One region of the Actinomadura sp. SCN-SB genome, then DNA from elsewhere that is predicted to be linked to it. Evidence: predicted binding sites of a transcription regulator. Region 1 holds the regulator's gene; the other holds the start of a gene.
What was found. The regulator LexA, encoded in region 1, represses DNA repair genes until DNA is damaged. The targets are predictions, from matches to a motif close to TCGAACANNTGTTCGA.
Positions count from the first base shown of each region.

Region 2: a site for LexA is predicted at 4,313-4,328, ahead of uvrA (excinuclease ABC subunit UvrA). Genes of this name have one in related genera too.

Region 1 is NZ_JBIMPP010000051.1:17,656-23,610, forward strand. Features, by position in the region: gene ACGWYJ_RS27510 (vitamin B12-dependent ribonucleotide reductase) at 1-789, opposite strand, end outside; gene nrdR (transcriptional regulator NrdR) at 906-1,379, opposite strand; gene ACGWYJ_RS27520 (LysM peptidoglycan-binding domain-containing protein) at 1,807-2,076, opposite strand; gene lexA (transcriptional repressor LexA) at 2,401-3,099, shown strand; gene ACGWYJ_RS27530 (ATP-binding protein) at 3,690-4,106, opposite strand; gene ACGWYJ_RS27535 (hypothetical protein) at 4,082-4,453, opposite strand; gene ACGWYJ_RS27540 (helix-turn-helix domain-containing protein) at 4,568-5,785, opposite strand; gene ACGWYJ_RS27545 (flavoprotein) at 5,808-5,955, opposite strand, start outside.
Region 2 is NZ_JBIMPP010000017.1:93,062-99,016, forward strand. Features, by position in the region: gene ACGWYJ_RS14115 (sarcosine oxidase subunit gamma family protein) at 1-120, opposite strand, end outside; gene ACGWYJ_RS14120 (trypsin-like peptidase domain-containing protein) at 216-671, opposite strand; gene ACGWYJ_RS14125 (T3SS (YopN, CesT) and YbjN peptide-binding chaperone 1) at 681-1,121, opposite strand; gene uvrA (excinuclease ABC subunit UvrA) at 1,249-4,113, opposite strand; gene ACGWYJ_RS14135 (MBL fold metallo-hydrolase) at 4,351-5,163, opposite strand; gene ACGWYJ_RS14140 (hypothetical protein) at 5,206-5,733, opposite strand; gene ACGWYJ_RS14145 (MBL fold metallo-hydrolase) at 5,934-5,955, shown strand, end outside.

The DNA.
Region 1 (5,955 bases):
GGCGGTGATCTCCGCTTCGCCGTAGGAGTCACGGCGGTGCCATTGCAGGCGGTCGCCGGTCCTCAGCTCACCGGCCTCGACGAACGCGCCGTACGTGTCGTCGTCCGCCTTCCAGACCAGGTGGTCGGCGGTGACGTCGAGCGTGTAACCGGCCTTGGTGTGCAGGCGCAGGACGTCCCGGACACCGTTGGCCTTGGTGGCGACGATGCGGGTGATGCCGTTCGCGTCGTACACCTTGGCGCCGACCGCGTCGTCCTCGACGAGCCCGCCGATGGGGACGAGACCGGCGGGGGTGCTGACCAGCGAGTCGTAGGGCAGGCACGCCGAGACCTGCTGCGGGCTCTTGGTGCCCACGTTGAACCAGACGGGGGAGTTGAAGGCGAACATCTGGTGGACGAGGGCGTACTTCAGCTCGTGCTCGAAGATCTCGGCATCGGCGTCGGTGGCGAAGTAGCCGTGGGCGCGGCCGGTGTCGACGTACACCTGGACGACCCGGTCGACCAGCTGCTTCAGGCTCCACTCGCGCTGCGGCGTGCCGACGGCGCCGCGGAAGTACTTGGACGTCACGATGTTGACCGCGTTCACCGACCAGAAGTCGGGGAACTCCACGCCGCGCTGCTCGAAGTTCACCGAGCCGTCGCGCCAGTTGGTCATGACGACGTCGCGGCGCTCCCAGCGCAGCTCGTCGTACGGATGCACGCCGGGCGTGGTGAAGATCCGCTCGATCTTCAGCCCCTTGCGGCCCCCCTTGCCGCGCCGGGCCGTCGAGCCGCTCACCGTCTCCGTCATGCCTTCCCCCTCTCGGGCCCCCGCCTGCGGGCCCTGTTCAGGACAACCCCGCCCGGCGGCGGTGTCATCCCGCCGCGGGCCCTTGTCTTGGTCTGCTGTTTCCGCTGCTCGAACGCCTAACGAGGAGGTGCGGGCTCCCCCGGGGAACCACCCTTGCGCAATGCCTCGATCTCCCGCGCGAAGTCGTCCAGCGACTCGAAACCCCGGTAGACGGAGGCGAACCGCAGATAGGCGACCTCGTCGAGGTCTCCGAGCGGTCCCAGAATGGCCAGGCCGATCTCGTGGGAGGGAATCTCCGCCACGCCCGTCGCCCTGATCGATTCCTCCACCCGCTGCCCCAGCTTGGCGAGCGCATCCTCGTCCACCGGGCGGCCCTGGCAGGCCCTGCGCACCCCGGCGATGATCTTTTCCCGGGAGAACGGCTCGGTGACCCCGCTGCGCTTGGCCACCATCAGCAGCACGTTCTCCTGCGTGGTGAATCGCTTGCCGCATTCCGGGCACGACCGGCGCCGCCTAATGGCGGCACCGTCATCGGTGGAACGGCTGTCGATCACTTTGGTGTCGGGGTTTCGGCAGAACGGGCAGTGCACGTCCCCCTCCTTCCCCGTCGCACTCGGAAACCAAATGACCACAAGAACACAACTTGTGGTTAATGACATCCATGTAACTACTAGATGTTGTGGTCAACCGTACGAGCATCCCGATCGCATCGCAACCCGCATCGCGGGACCCGCCGTTAGACCCTGGTCACACCAGCCTCCCGCGCCCCTCTGGGCGTGTCGCACCCACGCGCCCATCCCGAGCGGGCCTCAGACCCGCACGCGCTGAGCACAGCCGGTCACACCCGCCGGGTCAGCAGCTCGACCACGAGCACGGACGACATCCAACAGCGACAGGCTGAACGAGCAGCCGACGCCTAGTGAGAAGCACCGTGATCGTCCCGAGCCGCATGGCGCCGAGCCTCACCCGGAGATCGCAGCCAACGCCACAGACACCCCGTCCCCCAAGCGGACAGCGTCAGTGCGCCGGGACGAGCAGCCGCTGACCCGGGTGGACGATGGAGCCGGAAAGGCCGTTCAGGTCGGCTATGCGTTGAACGGTGACCCGAGGGTCGCCGTCGGGGTCGTTACGCTCGGCGACGTCCCAGAGAGTCTCGCCAGGACCGACCACGTCCGTCGGAACGGCGCCACCGATCGACGTGTCGTCCTGGCCACCGGCCCGCGCGCCGGGCCCCGCGGTCAACCAGAACGTCACCAGCAGCGTTCCGGCGGCAAAAGTGATCAACACGGCGCGTCCGCGCCGCGTCAGCCGCAGCGGCGGCGGCTCCTCAGCACCCCGCGAAACCGTCCTTGCCGCGTACGTGGATCGTGGACGGGCGCGCGTTCCAGCACCCCGCCCATCAAGCGCTCCCGTCATCTCGGCCCTCCCCGCGGTCAGCCGGTGATCTCCGATCGTCGAATGCACTTTCGATCGAACGCCTGTACGATGTTCTATCGCATGGGTGTGGCAGAACGCGAGACATTCTTCGAACAATTGTTTGATCATTCTGCCCGGACGCGATAGCGTTCATGACCAGGAGTGACCGATCCACCGCCGGGGAGGCGACGAGCGATGAGCAAGGTCCGGGAGCTGCCGGACGGGCCGATGGACGAGAGCGGCCTCACCCAGCGGCAGCGCATGGTGCTGGAGGTGATCCGCGATTCCGTGCAGCGTCGCGGGTATCCCCCCTCGATGCGAGAGATCGGCGAGGCGGTGGGCCTGACCAGCACCTCCAGCGTGTCGCACCAGTTGCGCGCGCTACAGCGCAAGGGCTTCCTGCGCCGCGACCCCAACCGGCCCCGGGCGGTGGAGGTACGGGTGCCGGGCACCACCCCGGTCCGGACCGACGACGACGCTTACGAGTCCGTGACGACATCCGAGTCCTCGTCCCGGCCCGCGCCCGCGTACGTCCCGCTGGTCGGGCGGATCGCCGCCGGTGGCCCGATTCTGGCCGAGGAGGCCGTCGAGGACGTCTTCACCCTGCCCAAGCAGCTCGTCGGAGAGGGCACCCACTTCCTGCTGAAGGTCACCGGTGACTCGATGATCGACGCGGCGATCGCCGACGGCGACTGGGTCGTGGTACGCCAGCAGCCGGTGGCCGAGCAGGGCGACATCGTCGCCGCCATGATCGACGGCGAGGCGACCGTGAAGACCTTCAAGCGCCGCGACGGCCACATCTGGCTGATGCCGCAGAACCCCGCGTACGAACCCATCCCCGGCGACGAAGCGTCGATCCTGGGTCGCGTGGTAGCGGTCCTCCGCAAGATGTAACCCAGCGAACTTCGCATCGCAGGCGCAAGCTGCGCTGTATTGATTGCAAGCACGAGCTGCGCTCCTCGCCTGGCGGCTCGTCGCTTGTCGTGCTTGCGGCGATCGCTGCATCGCTCCGACTCGCCCAGGGGCTCGCTCCGCGATCAGGGTCTCGCTAGCGCTCGCCCCTGCCTTCGGACGCGATCGCAACGCTTGAGCGACCGTCCGGGGCTGGGGCGACGAGCTGAGGCAGTTACAAGGGTTGGCAGTGCCAACGAGATCGGGCGGCCAGCGCCCTCCTTCTCCGGTACCGCGCGTGATCGCTACATCGCTATGACGCGCCTCGGTGGCTCGCTGCGCGATCAGATCCTTGCTTCGCTGGAATCCGCTTTCGGTCGCGATCGCAACACCTGGGGTTGTCGGGCCGTCGAGCAGGCGGGCTGAAGCCCGCGTTAGGTGGCTTCCCTGGTCGCGGCATGTTGGTCAGTGACGCGCAGCAGCTTGAAACACCGCCAGCCCCGCCGCTCGACCGCCAGGGCCAGCAGATCCAGGTACCGCACTGCCGTGGCGCGCCCCAAGCGGGTACACCACCCCAAGATCGACCAAGCCGCCTAAAGAGCGCACTTCGCCCACACGATCTTCCCGCCTTCCATCGTCGCTCGTGTACCCCACTGGTGAACGAGCCGGGACATCATCAACAGCCCCCGTCCCGAAGTGGAGTCATGATCTTCAGACCCCACGACCGGCAGTCCCGGCCCGTGATCCCAGACCTCGATCACCGCCAGACCATCGCGCTCGTCCCGGAACACCCGCACCACGATGAACCCCGCCCCATGCCGGTAGGCATTGGTCACCAGCTCAGTGACCACCACACGGCCGACGTAGTCATCCTGATGCCCCCACTCACGGAACCGCTCCGCGAGGAAGCTCCGGGCAAGAGCGGGAGCGCGATCAGTAGGGGTGAGTACCAGCGTCGGGGTCTCAGGTACGTCGGCGGTGAGGATCAAACTTGAGGCGTTGTCGAACACCGGTCACCTTCCCCGACCAGGATCGCCGCCAGTAGCTCAGGGGCGCGCTCGACCTCATCCACCGGGGCCACGCCTTCGCCGCCAGGCTCCACCACCAGCCACAACCGGCCGCCGATCCAGCGGGTCCCCACTGCTACCGAACGGTCCGGACGATCAATTTCGACCACACGCGGGACCGGAGGTGGCTGGCCGTGCCGCACAACCCCACAGGCCAGCCGGTGAGGATGGGTCACGACAGCCGCATCCAACGCCGCCAGATGCAACCGCCGCGCACCGAACGCATCATTCAGCCTGGCCGTCGCCGGATTCGCCGCCGGTGTGCCATCGCTTGCCGCGTCGCCGGTCATGCGCTCTCCCCATTACGGTCTGCATACGTCCGCGTGTGAGAGGTGACATTAGAAGCCGGCGCGAGTGACGACCCGCACCATCGTGAAGGGAAAGAACCCGCACTCTTGTGCGGGTCAGACGACCCCAGCACGGTGAGCTAGCCCGCGGAGTTCCGGAGTGCTCGCTCGATGCTCACGACGAACCAGCTCAGTGAGCAGGTCATTGGTGCGCGCGTCATATTTGATCAGCTCTGGCGAGAGCCGTTCTGCTTGCAGCAACGTGTTCACCGCCGCAGCGTCCTTACGCTGGAGCGCGTACGCCCGTGCCAGGTCGAGGGACACCTGAGCGCGTCTCCCCAGCAGCCCTGGACCGAGGTGATCTAGGTCGAGGGATTCGCCTCGACTGACCGCAAGCTTGGCATCCCCGAATGTGACGGCCGCCGACACCTCATGAATGACGACGTTCGTGGGCCCGAACGCCGACCAGAAGTCGTTTCGATCGGTACCTATCAGATCAGCAACCTCGCGTGCCGATCTGAGATGGCTGTCCACCGCTGCCCGATCGAAACGGGAGGCCGCCGCAGTGGCTGCCACCAAGCAAAGTCCGCCCCGGATCGACTGCACCAGCGGATACGGCCTCCGTAGAGAGCCGACCAGAGCATCACGAGCCCGCAGCGCTAGATCCTCGGCCTCACGTGCCCGCTTCAGACGGATTAGTACGTACCCGAGCCGATAGGCGCCGACCGCCGTCAACAACGAACGTTCGGCCAGCCGGGCCGCTGACAGCGACCGGTCCGCCGCCATTAACGCCAGGTCAGCCTCACCTACTCGGTTCAACGTCATCGCAACGGATTGGTAGACCAGCGAGCACAGGGTCAGCGCCGCTCGCCGATCATCCCCGTTCTTCGTCTGCCCTGCCCGTTCCGCCGCGATGATCAGGCCAGGTAGAAGCCGCCCTGCCTCTTCATAGCGGGTGGCCTGATAGAGACGGTTGACTCGGCGGAGTTCCTGACTCAGCCAGGACAGGCGAGGCCGCTGAGCTTGATCTCCGCCAGGGCCGATCAACTCCGGAAGAGAGTCGTATCGGAGCAGGGCTGCCCGGATTGCCTCAGTGCGCTCGTACTTCGCCATCTCCGCATCCGACTCTTCGGTAGTGAGCTGGCTGATGTCCACATCGAGCACTTCGGCCAGCCGCACGAGGACCGCGTGACTGTCGATCGATCGCCGCCCGCGTTCAACCTGACTCAGCCAGCTCTCCGAACGGCCGACCAGACCCGCGACAACGACCTGAGAAAGACCACGCCGCCGACGCTGACGAGCGATCCGTTGGCCGATCTCCGCGCGAACGCCCACAGGGTGTCCTTCCCAGCCCAGGTCAACCGTCGACGATACTGCTCAACTCTGTGAGGATCTCTTCCCAGCCTGGCATTCGCGCAAGCGGCGGCGCAGCCGGATCGAAAAGCACCCGCACCCCCGCACGTCGCAACGTCTCAAGATTCACCGCGAACGCCGGATGACTCGTC
Region 2 (5,955 bases), on a different contig from region 1:
GTAGGGCTCGCCGTCACCGGCCGCGTGCCCGGCTCCGGGCAGGCGCAGGCCGAGGAACCGGCCCGCCTCGGACGCGTCCGGAGAACCGTCGTAAGCCTCCAGCCGGGTCGCCCTCACCATGGGCTCGCCCGGCCCGGACTCGACCTGGACGAAGGCGTTCGGCTCCTCGGCGCCGGCGCTGTAGACCGGGCTGGAGGCCGCGCTCGACGAGCTGGTCAGTCGTCGAGCGCCATCGCCGTCACCGTGAGCTCGACCACCGCGTCGTCGCGCAGCGCCTCGAGGGTCAGCGGCTTGCCGATGCTCTCGCGGCCCAGATGGTCGTAGAGCGCGGCGCGGCCCTCCACCTCGGTGCCCTCGATGGTGAGGAGCACGTCACCGACCTCCAGGGCCGCGTCCGAGCCCAGCAGCTCCGCGTCCCGCGGCGGATGGCCGCGCAGCGTCACACGCAGCGTGTCCTCGCCGGCCACGACATGGTGGTTGGTCACCACATGGCCGTCGCCGTCGATCAGGAAACCGGAGCCGAACGCCTCGTCCTTGGAGCCGCAGATGGCCACCACGGACGGCAGGACCCGGGCGACGAGCCCGGCGAGCTCGTCGCTGAGCCGCCACAGCAGCGAGGGCACCGCCCGCTCCTGACCGGGATCGATGCCCTCACCGGGAGGAAACCGCATGACGAGCCCTCAGACGTCCACGGAGTCGTCGCCGTCGTCGGCGAAGGTCTTCTCCCCGCCGAACCTCGCCTGCAGCTCGTCGTCGTACCTGTCGGCGCCGGAGCTGATGCTGCGGCAGGCCCGCTCCAGCTCGTCGGGCTGCAACGAGTCCGCCAGCATGTCGGCGCTGAGGATGACCCGCCCGTTCTCGAAGTACGCCTGGACGCCGTAGGTGGTGGCGTTGATCTTGTTGAGCTCCTGGTACAGCTCCAGGCTCTCCTCGACCCCCTTGAGCACCGTGGAGTTCACCACGACGTGGTACGGCTCGTTCCTGGACACCCGCACGAAGTACAGGGCGCTGCCACGGCGGATCGGGACGTCGCCGTTCTCGTCCAGCACCAGATCGTCGACGCCCAGGTAGTTCCTGAGGATCTTCTCGACGTAGGCCATCGTCATCTCGCGGCTGGCCATCGGCCATCTCTCCTTCGCGCCGGGCGGGGTTCACCAGAAAGGCCGTGGAAGACGCGAAACAACCGAACGCCCCCAATCGGCAGGCGCCGACGCTACCAAAGAAGGATCGCCCGGGAGGCCCGAACGCTCAGGTGCCCAGGATCTTGGCGAGGTACTGGCCGGTGTGGCTGGCCTCGACCGCCGCCACGTCCTCCGGCGTGCCGGTGGCGACCACGGTGCCGCCGCGGGAACCGCCCTCCGGGCCCATGTCGACGATCCAGTCGGCGGTCTTGATGACGTCCAGGTTGTGCTCGATGACGATCACCGTGTTGCCCTTGTCGACCAGGCCGTTCAGCACGTCCAGCAGCTTGCGGATGTCCTCGAAGTGCAGGCCGGTGGTCGGCTCGTCCAGCACGTAGATGGTGCGGCCGGTGGAGCGGCGCTGCAGCTCGGACGCCAGCTTGACGCGCTGGGCCTCGCCGCCCGACAGGGTCGGGGCGGGCTGCCCCAGCCGGACGTAGCCCAGCCCCACGTCGTTGAGGGTCTTCAGATGCCGGTGGATGGCGCTGATCGGCTCGAAGAAGGCGGTGGCCTCCTCGATCGGCATGTCCAGCACCTCGGAGATCGTCTTGCCCTTGTAGTGGACCTCCAGCGTCTCCCGGTTGTAGCGGGCGCCGTGGCAGACCTCGCAGGGGACGTAGACGTCCGGCAGGAAGTTCATCTCGATCTTGATGGTGCCGTCGCCCGAGCAGTTCTCGCAGCGGCCGCCCTTGACGTTGAAGGAGAACCGGCCCGGCTGGTAGCCGCGCACCTTGGCCTCGGTGGTCTGCGCGAACAGCTTGCGGATGTGGTCGAACACGCCGGTGTAGGTCGCCGGGTTCGACCGGGGCGTGCGGCCGATCGGGGACTGGTCGACGTGCACCACCTTGTCGAGCAGGTCGACGCCGGTGACCCGGCGGTGCTTGCCCGGCACGGTGCGGGCCCCGTGCAGCTGCTTGGCCAGCGAGTTGTAGAGGATGTCGTTGACCAGGGTGGACTTGCCCGAGCCCGACACCCCCGTGACGGCGGTGAACACGCCGAGCGGGAACGTCACGTCGACGTCGCGCAGGTTGTTCTGCCGGGCGCCCTTGACGGTGACCTCGCGGCCCTTCTGCCGGGGACGCCGGATGCGCGGCACCGCGATCTCCCGGCGGCCCGACAGGTACGCGCCGGTCAGCGACCGCTCCGACGCGACCAGGTCGTCGACGGTGCCCGACACCACGATCTCGCCGCCGTGCTCGCCCGCGCGCGGGCCGATGTCGACCACCCAGTCCGAGGCGCGGATGGTGTCCTCGTCGTGCTCGACGACGATGAGGGTGTTGCCCATGTCGCGCAGCCGCAGCAGCGTGTCCAGCAGCCGGTGGTTGTCGCGCTGGTGCAGGCCGATGGACGGCTCGTCCAGCACGTACAGGACGCCGACCAGGCCGGAGCCGATCTGGGTGGCCAGCCGGATGCGCTGCGCCTCGCCGCCGGCCAGCGTGGCGGACGCGCGGTCGAGGGTCAGGTAGTCGAGGCCGACGTCCAGCAGGAACCCGAGGCGCGCGTTGATCTCCTTGAGCACCCGCTCGGCGATCTGCCGCTCCCGCTCGTTCAGCTCCAGGGACAGCAGGAACTTGGCGCACTCGCCGATCGGCATGGCCGCCACGTCGGCGATGGACCGGCCGCCCATGGTGACCGCCAGGATCACCGGCTTGAGCCGCGCGCCGCCGCAGGCGGGGCAGGGGATCTCCCGCATGTAGCCCTCGAACTTCTCCCGGGTGGAGTCGCTCTCGGACTCGGCGTGCCGCCTCTGGATGTAGGGGATCACGCCCTCGTAGGAGGTGTAGTAGGAGCGGGTGCGGCCGTACCGGTTCTTGTACTGGACGTGTACCTGGGTGCTGTGGCCGTTGAGGATCGCCTTGCGCGCCTTGGCGGGCAGCTTCTCCCACGGGGTGTTGAGGTCGAAGCCCATGGCGTCGCCCAGCGCCGACAGCAGTCGCAGGAAGTACTCGCTCACATGCCCGTTGGACCACGGGGAGATCGCGCCCTCGCCCAGCGTGAGGGTCGGGTCGGGGACGACCAGCTCGGGGTCGACCTCCATGCGGGTGCCCAGGCCGGTGCACTCCGGGCAGGCGCCGTAGGGCGAGTTGAACGAGAACGAGCGGGGCTCCAGCTCCTCGAACGACAGGTCGTCGTAGGGGCAGTAGAGGTGCTCGGAGAACATGCGGGTGCGGTGCTCGTCGTCTTCGGGCAGGTCCACGAAGTCGAGCACGATGGTGCCGCCGGACAGGCCCAGCGCGGTCTCCACCGAGTCGGCCAGCCGCTGCCGCGCCGACTCCTTGACCGCGAGCCGGTCGACCACCACGGAGATGTCGTGCTTCTCCTGCTTCTTCAGCCGGGGCGGCTCGTCCAGCCTGATCATCTGGCCGTCGACCAGCGCCCGCGAGTAGCCCTTGGACTGGAGCTCCCGGAACAGCTCCAGGTACTCGCCCTTGCGGCCGCGGATCACCGGCGCCAGCACCTGGAACCTGGTGCCCTCCTCCAGCTCCAGCACCCGGTCGACGATCTGCTGCGGGGCCTGCCGGCTGATCGGGCGGCCGCACTCGGGACAGTGCGGGTGGCCGATCCTGGCGTACAGCAGCCGCAGGTAGTCGTAGACCTCGGTGATGGTGCCGACCGTCGAGCGGGGGTTCTTGCTGGTGGACTTCTGGTCGATGGACACCGCCGGGGACAGGCCCTCGATGAAGTCGACGTCGGGCTTGTCCATCTGGCCCAGGAACTGGCGGGCGTAGGCCGACAGCGACTCCACGTACCGGCGCTGGCCCTCGGCGAAGATCGTGTCGAAGGCCAGGCTGGACTTGCCGGAACCGGACAGCCCGGTGAACACGATCATGGAGTCCCGCGGCAGGTCGAGCGAGACGTCCTTCAGGTTGTGCTCGCGTGCTCCACGCACGATGAGTCGGTCATGCACGGCGTCGTTCCGGTTCCTCTTCATGGGCGCGGCGATGATGCCGGCGCGGTCACAGGCTAGCCGGAAGGTCGGACGGTTCCGGTCGTCCCCGCGGCCCCCGCTCCCGCGTCCCTGGATCTGTGTCCCTGGATCTCCAACGTGGATGTAACAGCGGCGCCCGCCACCGCATTTCCCAGGTGATCACGTGTCACTCGCCTCCCCGGAGTGACGGGCGCACCGGAAACCGTACACGTGTTCGAAGATCTACCGCCACCCGGAGCGTCAGACCGGCCCGTCGTCCAGGGCGTGTTCGAGGTAGCGGTCGGCGGAGCGGCGCACGGCCTGCTTGCCGTCGGCCTGGACGACCCGTCCCCAGAACGCCCCGTAGACGCGGGCGAACGGGTACGGCTCCAGCAGGCGCAGCGCCCGGCGCACGACGCGGGGCCGCTCGGGGATGAGGTTGGGGTAGCTGTACATGAAGCTCACCCAGTCGCGGTCCATGACCACCTGAAGGATGTCGCCCGACAGCAGCGCGCCCCGCCCGTCCTCGCCGTCCCGCCAGTGCAGGACCTGGCCGCCGGCGAAGTGGACGCCGGCGTTGATGAGCGTGAGCCCGTCGGCGATCTCCAGGGTGTCGCCCGTCCAGAAGGTCACCGCGTCGTCGGGACGGGCGACCCACCGCCGGTCGGCCTCGTGGATGAAGACCGGCGCGTCGAAGGCCCGCGACCATTCGATCATCGTCCCGTAGAAGTGCGGGTGGCTGATCGCGATCGAGGCGACGCCGCCCAGGTCGCGCACCTGGCGCACCAGGTCGTCGTCGAGGTGGGTGATCATGTCCCAGAGGACGTTGCCCTGGGGGGTGCGCACCAGCAGGGCCCGCTGGCCTATGGCGGTCTTGGGCTCGGCGCCGATCCCGACGATCCCCGGCCCCTCCTCCTCGACCCGGCCGCGGTGCCCGGCGGCGCGCAGGTCGGCCAGCGTGGTCCAGCGCTGCCCGCCCCAGCCGACGTACTGGCGCTCGTCGTCGCAGATGGGGCAGTCGGGCCTGGCCTCGGCGTACTGGACGCCACAGGTGACGCAGATGGGGTGACTCATGGAGATCATTCTGCCCCCGCCCGCCTTCCGTTCGCCCTCGGGTCACCCGCCCGGACCGGCCGCCGCCATCACCAGCGACCACAGCGCGAACAGCACGGCCGTGACCACTCCCCACACGACCGCCTGCCAGGCCAGGTCGGCGCAGCGGTGCGCGGCGCCCAGCAGCCTGCGCAGCTCGGCGTCCCGCAGGCCCGTGTCCAGGGACGCGGCCAGGCCGATCGGCGTCCACGGCACCGACGGGTCGAGCGGCGCTCCCGTAGCCGCCCGTACCGAGCCCAGTGCCGACACCAGCGTGCGCCGGGACCGCACCGCCAGCGAGGCCGACGTCGCGAACGCGCCGGTGACCGCCACCAGCGGAAGCTGGGCGAGCAGGGACGGCCAGCCGGCGTAGGCGAGCTGCGTCACCGTCCCCATCGCCACCAGGAACAGCAGCACCGCGGCGATCGCCGCGTCCTGCCCGCACAGCCGGAGCAGCGCGCAGGCGTGCCCGAGCAGGTCCTCGGGTGCTCCGGTGCCCGGCCCGCGGTCGGGACCGCGGCGCGGAGCACCGGAACGTGACGTCGTGACCAAGGCGCCCTCCACTTCGATCGTGCCGTCGCACTTCGATGGTGGGACCGGACGCCCGGAACTTCCGTCCCGCACGACACGGTTGAGATGAGTCGGCTGACGCATTCCCGGTCGGGGTTTTCCCGGGCGCCCCGCGTTCATGGGGTGGGGCCGATGGGGGAAGATGGTCCCTTGAGATCACTGCCGCTACCGCGGAGGCGCACATGGGCTACACGGGAAACGTCG